One region of the Kitasatospora sp. NPDC114501 genome, then DNA from elsewhere that is predicted to be linked to it. Evidence: riboswitches for the same ligand, from Rfam matches in the RefSeq annotation. Region 1 holds a riboswitch; the other holds the start of a gene.
The links. A riboswitch is a leader RNA that binds a small molecule or an ion and turns the genes downstream of it on or off. The one in region 1 is predicted to bind cyclic di-AMP.
Positions count from the first base shown of each region.

Region 1 (5,153 bases):
GCCAGGGTCTGGGCCAGCCGGGCCTGTTGGGCGGCCGCGTGGTCGGCCTTGAGCAGGCCCTCCAGCAGCGCGGGGTCGTCGTGGGTGCGCTCCATCTCGTCCAGCAGCGCCTGCTGGTCGTGGGCCATCACCAGGATCCGGCGGGCGACGCTGAGGAAGGCCCGCTGGGTGGAGGCGGTGTGCTCCTGCTCCTGCTGGACGGCGGCGAGTTCGGCGCCGCGGCGGGAGAGTTCGACGGCCAGCTGGTCCTGGAGGGCGAGGAGTTCCCCGTGCAGCCGGTCGGCGCGGCGGCGCTGGGTGACGGATACGGCGCGGTACCGCGCGGCGGCCACGAGGGCGAGGACGGCGAGCACGCCGGTTGCCGTTACGGACCACTGAGTCATCGTCACGCGGCGAATTCTAGGGTGATGATCCTACGAAGGTGTGAACGGATCTCGCCAAGTGACCGGATCTCGTCAATATCGAGTCAATTCGGCGTCAATCGCCAGTCGTTCGACCCCGATCCCACCGCCTGACGGGGCCTCCCATCGGCCTGACCGGCCCCGGAGGCCGCCCTCGGAATCGAGCCGGTCGGCCGGATCGCGCCCTGCGATGTGTGGGGCCTGTGTGCAGGGTGTTGCGGAAGTGGCGCCGCCCGGTGCAGGGGCGGTACCGCGTCCCCTGGCGACTGGCAGGAGGAGCGGGCCTCAGACGGGCCAGCCGCGCAGGCCGGTGGTGAGGGTGCTGATGAGGCGGTCGTGGGTGGTGGTGAGGTCCTCGGCGAGCTGGAAGGCGCCGGCGGTGGAGAGGGAGGCGAAGCCGTGGGCGAGGGAGCGGACGGTGCGGGCGGCGTGGATCGCCTCGGCGCCGTCGAGGCCGTACTCCCGCAGCACGGCGATGATCACGCCGACCAGCCGGGCGGCCGCCCGGGTCAGGTCGTCGTCGGGCTGCGGCGCCTGGGGGAGGGCCTGGTAGCGGTGCGGGTGCTCGGTGGCGTACGCGTGGTAGGCGCGCAGGACGGCGGCGACGGCGTTGTCCCCGCTGCGCCCGACGGCCGCCTCGGCCAGCCGGTCGGCCAGGTCGCCGGTGACCCGGACGGCGATCATCCGCCGCAGTTCGGCCAGGCCGCCGCTGACGTGCTTGTACAGCGAGGGGGTGGCGACCCCGGCCCGGGCGGCGACCGAGGCCAGCGTGAGGGCCTCGGCGCCCTGCTCGTCGATGAGGGCGAGGGCGTGGTCGACGACCTGGCCGGGGGTCAGTCCTACACGGGGCATGGGTTCGGGCTCTCCGTACGGGTGGCGTCGGGTCGGGGGCGGGCGGGCTCAGCCGAGCTCGGCGAGGAACGGCAGCAGGGCGTCCGCGGTGGCCGCCGGGTTGTCGGCCATCGGGTAGTGCCCGGACCCCTCGATCATCACCTTCCGCGCGCCCAGGGCGGCGGCCTGCCGGTCGGCGACGAGCTCCGGCTTCGGGAAGTCGGGGTCCTTGCTGCCCATGACCACCAGCGCCGGGCAGCGCACCGCGGCCGTCCAGCCGGCGGGCGCCGAGTCGCCGTGGACGTACCCGCGGGTGGCGGCCTTCCGGCCCGGGGTGCGCAGCGCGGCGACCAGCCCGTCCACGTACGCGTCGAAGTCGGCGGGCTTGGCGCCGGGGAAGGCCATCTTGCGCAGGTAGAAGCCCCAGAAGGCCGGCCAGTGGACGAGGGCCGCGCTCATCAGGCCCATGACGCCGCGCATCAGGAGGCCCGGCGGCGGGCTCTCGACGAAGGCGTCGAGCAGGACGATCCCGGCGACCCGCTCGGGCGCGTCCCCGGCGGCCCTGACGACGGTCGCCCCGGTGTAGGAGTTCCCGGCGAGGACGGCGCGCTCGATGCCGAGGTGGTCGAGCAGGGCGAGGACGTCGCCGGCGAGGGCGGCCGGGCCGTAGTCGTCCCAGGCGATGGAGGACTCGCCGAAGCCCCGCAGGTCCATGGTGACGACCCGGTGGCCGGCGGCGACGAGCAGCGGGCGCAGGTGCCGGTAGGTCGTCCTGCTGTCGAGCATGCCCGGCAGCAGGACGACGGGGGTGCCGCCGCCCTGCCGGGTGTCGTCGAAGGCGATCCGGCCGCCGGGAACGGTCAGGTACTGGGTGCTCGGGGTGGTGCTGCCGTTCATGGTGGTCCTCCTCGGGCCGCCGGTGCGGGGCATCGGCGGTGCCGCCGATAGCCATAAAGCTAAGGCTAATAGCCTTAGCCGTCAAGCGGTCGACGGCCGAGCCGGGGAAGGGGGTGGTCAGATGCCCTCCACCTTGAACGGGTCGTGCTCGCTGAGCAGCTTCTCCAGCCGGGCCTGTTCCACCCGGGTGACCATCTCGCTGGACTCCTGGCGGTCCCGGATCACCTTCGCCAGCGTGAACGCGGAGGTGACGGTGTAGAGGAGGCCGATCCCCAGGAAGGCCCGGGTCCACCCGCCGACCGGCAGGTAGGCGATCCCGGCCGCGAGGGCGGTGCCCGAGACGGCGAAGGAGAGGACGGCCTGGATGTAGTAGGCGGCCGTGGTGCGGCTCTGCATCGGTGCGCTCATGGCGTCAGGATGCGGCCGCCCGGTCGGGCCGCACATGAGTAGGCGTACTCAGATGGGGCCGTGCATGAGGGGCCGTTCGTTGACGTCCGATCACCTGGACGTAAGCTGCTCGGAACGGATGGCTTGGAATCAGAGCCTCCTAGGATTAACGTTTGATAACGCAGCGCGGTTGTCAACGCCGTACCCAGACGGCACCGTGCGCCGTCGCCTAATCCCACCGACCGGCCCCCGGGCAGGTCAGGGAGCCGGGGAACCACGTTCCCTGGGGTGAATCGGCGGGGCCCCGGCCCGGCCGTAGGAGACCTTCCTGCTCCGAACCCGTCAGCTAACCCGGTAGGCGCGAAGGAAGGAAAGGAGCGCGCCTCCGTGGCGTCGACGCACACCCCGGCACACCCCGGCCCCGCAGCCGGCACCCAGCTTCTCGACCACCCCGGCACGGACGGCCCCGAGGCCTTCGGCCCGGAGGCCGAGACCAACCGCCACCGGATGCCGCGTCAGACCCGTGGAGCCTCCCCGCTGCTCGGCGTCACCGCCGTCGCGGCCACCCTGGGCGCCACCGGCTTCGCCTCGGCGACCCCGGCCGCCGCCCCCGCCGTCGAGGCCCCGGACGAGACCCCGGTCGCCCTCTCCGCCGACCCCGGCCTCGCGCTCGCCGCCCGCATCCAGCACCAGGCCGACAGCCAGCGCACCGCCGCCGAGGAGACCGCCCGGCTCCAGGCCGCGCAGGAGGCGGAGGCCAAGGCCGCCGCCAAGGAGGCCGAGGCCAAGCGCGCCGCCGAGGAGGCCGAGCGGGCCAAGGCCGCCGCCCTCACCCTCCCGGTGAAGGAGTACCGGCTCTCCGCCCACTACGGCCAGAGCGCCCGCTACTGGGCCCACCTGCACACCGGCCTGGACTTCGCCGCCGACACCGGCACCCCGGTCTACGCGCTCGGCCAGGGCACCATCACCTCGGCCGGCTGGGCCGGCTCGTACGGCTACCGGATCGTCGAGACCCTGCCCGACGGCACCGAGATCTGGTACTGCCACCTCTCCTCGATCACCAAGGGCTCCGGCCAGGTCGTCTCCGGCCAGCAGATCGGCAAGGTCGGCGCGACCGGCAACGTCACCGGCCCGCACCTGCACATGGAGGTCCGCCCCGGCGGCGGCGCCCCGGTCGACCCCGAGCCCTGGCTCGAGCAGCGCGGCCTCACCCTCTGACGCACCCGCGAAGGCCCCGGCCCCGGAACGGCAGCACCGGGGCCGGGGCCTTCGCGCGCCGGCTCACTCCTCGGCGGGCAGCTGCGCCAGGTACGCCTCGATCTCCTCCTGGCCCGGCTCCGGCGCCAGCTCCGGGAACTCCGTCACCAGCAGCCGCGGCAGCCCCGGCACCGTCCACCCGCCGAACAGGTCGAGCGCCGCGTCGGCCGCCGCCTCCTCGAACCGCCCGAAGTCCCCGGCCAGTTCGTCCGGCATCGGCCGCCCCAGCGAGGTCAGCTCGGCCAGGTTGCGGTAGCTGCGCCGCATCAGGCCCTGCTCCAGCAGCAGCCGCGCGCCGTCCGTGGCCATGCCGACCGCCAGCACCCGGCCCGGGCCCCAGCCCTGCTCGTCCGGCTCGTCCAGCCAGCCGGCCGGCACCAGCGCCTCGTACGCGGCCAGCCGCTCCTCCTCCGACAGCTCCGCGAAGCCGGCCAGCCAGTCCCGCACCGCCGCTCCGTCCGTGACGTCCACCCCGTGCGCGTGCAGCAGCAGCGCGTACAGCCGGGGCCAGGTCACCAGGTCGGCGCGGCGCAGCAGCCCGGCCGCGACCTCGCCCTGCCACTCGGCCTCCGCGTGCAGCCGCTCCTGGCGCTTGGCGTTCAGCCGCCGGGCCGCCCGCTGGTGGTCGATCAGCAGCCGGACGGCGTCCCCGTAGGCCAGCGGGTCCTCCTCGGGCGCGGGCTGGACGTACAGGTGGAGCCGCTCGTACAGCAGGTGCTCCACCGCGTCGGAGGTCAGTTCGGGCCAGCCGTCGTGCATCCTGCCCTCGCCCAGCTCCAGCAGCGCCAGCACCGCGCGCAGCGGCCCCTCGGCCACCGGCGCGCGGCCCTGCTCGGCCGCCCAGGCGAGCAGGTCGGCGGCCTTGGTGCGCGGGGCGAGCCGCAGGTCTTCGTCGTTCATAGTCCGAACGGTAGCCGCCGGGCGGGGATAGGGTCGGCAGCCATGGTCCCCGTACGACTCGCCGGCCCGCGACTGGCCGTCCGCGAGTACCACCACACCGAGCGCGACGTGGACGCGCTGCACGCGCTGTTCGGCGACCCGGAGGTCACCCGCCACCTGCCCTTCGGGCCGAGCGACCGGGAGGAGTGCGCCGACCAGGTCGAGCTCTACCTGGAGGAGGCGATGGCCGCGGAACGGGACACCTACCGGCTCGCCGTCACCAGGCTCGCCGACGCCGGGGAGCCGGCGGACGCGACGCCGATCGGGCAGGCCTCGCTCACCCTCGACGGCTACCGCGCCGCCCAGCTCGGATGCGTGCTGGCCCGCGGGGCCTGGGGCCGCGGCTACGCGGGCGAGACCGTCGGCCTGCTCTGCGACCTCGCCTTCGGGGCCCTGGACCTGCACCGGGTGGCCGCGCGGGTCTCGGTGGCCAACGAGGCC
Region 1 covers NZ_JBVKDS010000023.1:22,014-27,166, reverse strand. Annotated here, with positions in the region: gene ACZ7RU_RS33785 (ATP-binding protein) at 1-383, opposite strand, end outside; gene ACZ7RU_RS33780 (TetR/AcrR family transcriptional regulator) at 687-1,253, opposite strand; gene ACZ7RU_RS33775 (alpha/beta fold hydrolase) at 1,302-2,129, opposite strand; gene ACZ7RU_RS33770 (YiaA/YiaB family inner membrane protein) at 2,247-2,537, opposite strand; cyclic di-AMP (ydaO/yuaA leader) riboswitch at 2,733-2,891, shown strand; gene ACZ7RU_RS33765 (M23 family metallopeptidase) at 2,904-3,734, shown strand; gene ACZ7RU_RS33760 (hypothetical protein) at 3,798-4,673, opposite strand; gene ACZ7RU_RS33755 (GNAT family N-acetyltransferase) at 4,716-5,153, shown strand, end outside.

Region 2 (5,153 bases), on a different contig from region 1:
GGCGGTCAGCCGCCCCGGCCCGCCGGAGGCGGCGAGCACCAGGTTGCGGTACCCCGCCTCGGCCACCGGCAGCCCGGCCCACGGCGGCGCCGAGCGGGCCCGCTCCGCCAGCGCGGCGGCCACCTCGGCGTGCCGGTCCGCCGACCGCGCCGCGGGCGCCGCCGGGGCGGCCGGCGGCAGCGACAGCTGGGCCAGCCCGCCGGCCGCGAGCAGCAGCGCGCCCCGCCGGGACAGCGCCCGGCGGGGGCGGGAGCCGGGGCGGGGTATCTCCGTGGGGCCGGCGGGGCCGGACGGCGGGGCGCTCAGAGCCGGACCACCCCGGAGACGGGCATGGCGGTGACGCTCTCGTAGCGGACCTTGGCGCCCGGGCGGGGGGCGTGCACGATCACGCCGCCGCCGGCGTACATGCCGACGTGGTGCATGTCCCGGTAGAAGATCACCAGGTCTCCCGGTCGCGCTTCGGACAGGCTGATCCGCTGCCCGGCGTACGCCTGGGCCTGCGAGGTGCGCGGCAGGGTCACTCCGGCCTGCCGCCAGCTGTAGTACATCAGACCGGAGCAGTCGAACGCGTGCGGCCCGGTGGCCCCGTAGACGTACGGGGAGCCGATCATCCGCACCGCGGCGGCCAGCGCGGCGGCCCCGCGCTCGGAGGCGGGCGGGGCGGTGCCGAGGTCCAGCCGGTCGGTGCCCCGGGTGGCGCGCTGCTCGGCGTCCCGGGCGTCCTGGGCCGTCAGCCGGGCCCGCTCGGCGGCGCCCAGGCCGTTCAGCAGCTTCTGCGCCTTGGCCAGCCGCTGCTGGATCTCCAGCTTGCTCTCGGCGAGCGAGCGGCGGGTCCGGTCCAGCTCGGCGAGCTTGTCGGCCGCCTCGGTGCGGCGCTGGTCGAGCCGGCGCTGCCGGGTGACCAGCTCGTGCAGGGCCTCCTGCTGGCGTGCGGCGGCCTGGCCCTGGGTGCGGGCGCGGGCCAGGTAGTCCTCCGGGTCGGGCGAGAGGATCAGCTGAGCCGTCTGGGTCATCCCGCCGCCGCGGTACTCGGCCCCGGCCACCGTCGCCAGGTCGCCGCGCAGTTCGTTGAGCCGGTCCTGGGCGAGGGCGATCTCGCCCTGGATGACCGTGGTCTCGCCCTGGAGCCGCCGCTGGGCCTCCTGCGCCGCGTTGAACCTCTCGGACGCCTGCTCGGCCTCGTCGTACAGCTGCTCCACCTGGGTCTTGACGTCCTGACGGTCGGCCGGGTCCGGGCTGCCGGGGGCGGCCTGGGCGCGACCCCCGGCGGCGACGCCCAGCGCGGTGGCGGCGGCCGTGGTCAGCACCAGCGCCCGGGCGAGCAGTTGGGAACGACGGTGCACGGGCATGGCGGCAGCGACTCCAATCCTGCGGCGCGGGCTCCCACCGCCGCACCGGGACGGGCGGCCGTCGAGCGGGAGTCCGGTGGCAGACGTTAGCGAGTCCGGGCAAGCGAGTCCAAACCCCTCCCAACCCGAATATTCGACCCCTAATCGGACATCAGGTCGACCCGCCGGAAAAGCCGCAGGCCCGGCCTTCCCTGGGGAAGACCGGGCCTGGAAGCGGCAGAGCGGGGATCAGACCCGCACGATGCCGGTCAGCGGCATGTTGGTGACCGCCTCGTAGCGCACCGACGCACCCGGCTTGGGAGCGTGCAGCACCTGGCCGTTGCCGGCGTAGATGCCGACGTGATGGGCGTCGGTGTAGAAGATCAGCAGGTCGCCGGGCTGGGCCTGGGAGAGGTCCGTGCCGATCCGGGCGCCGGCCGAGGCCTGCGCCTGCGAGGTGCGCGGCAGCGACACGTCCGCCTGGTTGAACGCCCAGACCATCAGGCCGGAGCAGTCGAAGGAACTCGGGCCGGTGGCACCCCAGACGTACGGGCTGCCGACCTTGGACGCGGCGGCCGCGAGGGCCGCGGCACCGCGCGAGCTGCCCGGGGCCACCTTCACCGGAGCGGTGGTGGTCGGGGCGGTGGACGACGGAGCGGAGAGGTTGCCGCGGGTGTTGTCGCGCGAGGCGCGGTCGGCCTGCGCCTGCGCCTGGGCGGCCGCGTCGGCCTTGGCCTTGGCTTCGGCCGCGGCCTTCTCCTCGGCCTGGCGCAGTGCCTGGCGCTCCTGCTCGGTCAGGGTGTTGAGCAGGTCCTGGGCGGCCTTCAGCTTGCCCTGGACCTCCTCCTTGGAGGTCTTCAGCTGCTGGGTCGTCGACTCCAGCTCGGCGAGCTTGCCCTGGGCCTCGTTGCGGTCCTGGTCGAGCTTGCGCTGCTGCTCCTGGAGCTCCTTCAGCTGACCCTTCTGGGTGGCACCGGCCTGGTTCAGCGCGTCGGCCTGGCTGAGGAAGCTGTCCGGGCTGGAGGAGAACATCAGCTGGACGGTCGGGGATATCCCCCCGTTGCGGTACTGCTCGCCGGCGATCTCGGCCAGACCGCCCTGGAGCTCGGTGACCTGGGCCTGCTGACGGGCCACCTGGTCCTGGAGGCCGGAGACCTGCTTCTCCAGCTCCTGCTGCTTGGCCTGGGCGGCGTTGTAGTTCTCGGTCGCGACCTCGGCCTGCTCGTTGAGCTGGTCGACCTGCTCCTTGACCTGTTCCTTGGTCGGCTGCGGGTCGGCGTGGGCGCCGGACTGCGCGGAGAGGGCGACCGCTGCGGCGGCGACGCCGGTCAGGATCGAGACCCGGGCGCGGCCGGCGGGCTTGGGACGACGATGGGACGCCACGAAGGCGGACTCCTTCTTCCTACGTCCGCCTACCGGGTGAGCTGACGGGTTCGGGCCGGAAGCATGCCCTACGACGCCTCACGGCCGTTCGGCCGACCTGGCGCCGATTCACCCCGGAGGAACGTGGTTCCCCGGCTCCGCTCCGCAGCGCCCCCAGTCACTGGGCTCCCCTGTCGGGCAGTCGCTTCGACCTGCCCCGCTGCCTTGCGAACTCGGCGGTAACCACCGCCGCCACCCTGGCTGGGCGATCGACAGTGCGGTGGTTCGGAGCATGACCCTAGTAACTGAACCGTGATCCGTTCAAATCCTTGTCAGAAAAAAGACGGAAGATTACCCAAGTTCCTTTGTGAAGATGACCGATGGTGACCAATGGTGCACACAAGGCTGATCGGTTCTCAGCATGCGGTCGCAAAAGGGCGGAAAGCCGAACGCCACCCCCGCAACGGAGGTGGCGCTTTTCACAGGACCCGAACAGGCGTCCCGGGCGTGTCGGACCGTCAGACCCGGCGGATGGTGTTGATCGGCATCGCGTCGGCCTTCATCACCTTCACCACGTCACCGGTGTGCGGCGCGTGGACCACCATGCCGTTCCCGATGTACATCCCGACGTGGTACATGCTCGGGCCGTAGATCACCAGGTCGCCCGGCTGGGCCTGGTCCAGCGACGGCACCCGGGTGCCGTAGTGGCCCTGCTCCTGCGAGGTGCGCGGCAGCGAGACGCCGGCCTGCCCGTACGCCCAGACCATCAGGCCCGAGCAGTCGAAGGTGGTCGATCCGGTGGCGCCCCACACGTACGGCGAGCCCTGCTTGCTCATCGCCTTGGCCACCGCCGCCCCCGCGTAGCCGCTGGCCGGCGGCAGGCTGCCGAGGTCCACCCGCGCGCTGCCGCGCGAGGCGCGGTCGTCCTGCGCCTGCTGGGCCCGCAGCGCGGCGCGGTCGGCGGCGCTCAGCGAGTTCAGCAGGTCCTGGGCGGCCTTCAGCTTGGTGTTGACGTCCGCCTTGGCCTGGTTCAGGTCCTTGGTGGTGCTGTCCAGCGAGGCGAGCACGGCGGCCGCCTCGGCCTTCTGCTGGTCCAGCCGGCGCTGCTGGTCCAGCAGCCCCTTGAGCGCCTCGGCCTGGCTGGTGCTGGCCTGCTGGACGGTCGAGGCCTTCTCCAGGTAGCCGGACGGGTCGGAGGAGAGCATCAGCTGGACGGACGGGTCGATGCCGCCGGCGCGGTACTGCTCGCCCGCCACCTCGGCGAGGCCGCCCTGGAGCTGGGTCATCTGCTCCTGGCCGCGGGCCACCTGGTCCTGCAGCTGGTCGGCCTGCTTGCGCAGCTGGTCCGCCCGCTCCTTGGCGCCGTTGTACTTCTCCGCCGCCTGCTCCTGCTCCTCCTGGAGCTGGTCGATCTGCGCCTTGACGTCCGTCTTGTCCGGCTGCGGCGCGGCGTGCGCGGCCACCTGGGCGGAGAGTGCGACCGCGGTCGCAGCGGCGGCGGTGAGCACGGAGATCCGTGCGCGGCTCGGCTGCTTGGGACGGCGGTGGGAGGCCAAGGGACCGGCTCCTTCTTTCTACGGGCTCACCTGATGGGATGAGATTCCGGAAAATAGGTTTGACGCCAGACCCTAGTGAAGATCTAACCGTTTTGCTACTCCCCCGAAGGCGTGAACCCCGGTCCCCACGCTGACTTCACGGGACCCGCACACCGCTCCGGACGAACCGCTGACCAGCCGTCATGCTAGCCGACCCAGGTCAGGGCCGGGCCAGCCGGTTCAGCAGCAGCACCGACGCCACCGGGCGCGCGCCCGCCTTCCGCACGCCCTCCGCGACCTCCCGGTCGGTGGACACCACCACCACCGGGCGGCCCTGCGGCTCGGCCCGCACCAGACGGCGGATCAGCTCGTCGGCCGTCTCCCCGGTCCGGCTGAACCGCACCCGGACCCCGCGCGGCGGCGCCATGATCACCGGGACGTCCAGGTCCTGCCCGTCGAACACACAGGTGACCTCCGCCTGGGTGCGCTGGGCCAGCATCGCCAACCCGCCCAGCAGCCGGATCCGCTGCTGCTCCAGCGGCAGTGCCGGATAGCCGGTCTTCGTCACGTTGTAACCGTCCACCACCAGGTGCACCTGGGGGATCGCCAGCAGCTGGTCCAGCAGCGCCGGATCGTCCTCGGCCAGTCCGCGCCGGGCCACGTCGTGCGGCGAGGCCGCCCCCGGCACCACCGCCTCCACCAGGTCCGCCGGGCGGATCTGGGAGACCGGCAGCGCCAGCTCCCGCTGGAGCCCCTGGGCCGACTGCAGCAGGGTGTCCAGCAGCAGCCGCAGCCGCATGTCCTCGACGCTGCGCCCCTCGCGGGCCGACCGGCGGCCCTGCTCGGCCGCGTTCTCCAGCTCGGAGACCCGGTGCCGCAGCCGGCGCGCCTCGCTCTCGGCCGCACCGCGCTCGGCCGCGGCCTGCGC
Region 2 covers NZ_JBVKDS010000001.1:575,904-581,056, reverse strand. Annotated here, with positions in the region: gene ACZ7RU_RS02720 (hypothetical protein) at 1-123, opposite strand, end outside; gene ACZ7RU_RS02715 (C40 family peptidase) at 303-1,349, opposite strand; gene ACZ7RU_RS02710 (C40 family peptidase) at 1,578-2,711, opposite strand; cyclic di-AMP (ydaO/yuaA leader) riboswitch at 2,722-2,871, opposite strand; gene ACZ7RU_RS02705 (C40 family peptidase) at 3,209-4,246, opposite strand; gene ACZ7RU_RS02700 (NYN domain-containing protein) at 4,446-5,153, opposite strand, start outside.
Region 2: linked by a shared signal. The riboswitch ahead of ACZ7RU_RS02710 (C40 family peptidase) and the one ahead of ACZ7RU_RS33765 (M23 family metallopeptidase) in region 1 are both predicted to bind cyclic di-AMP.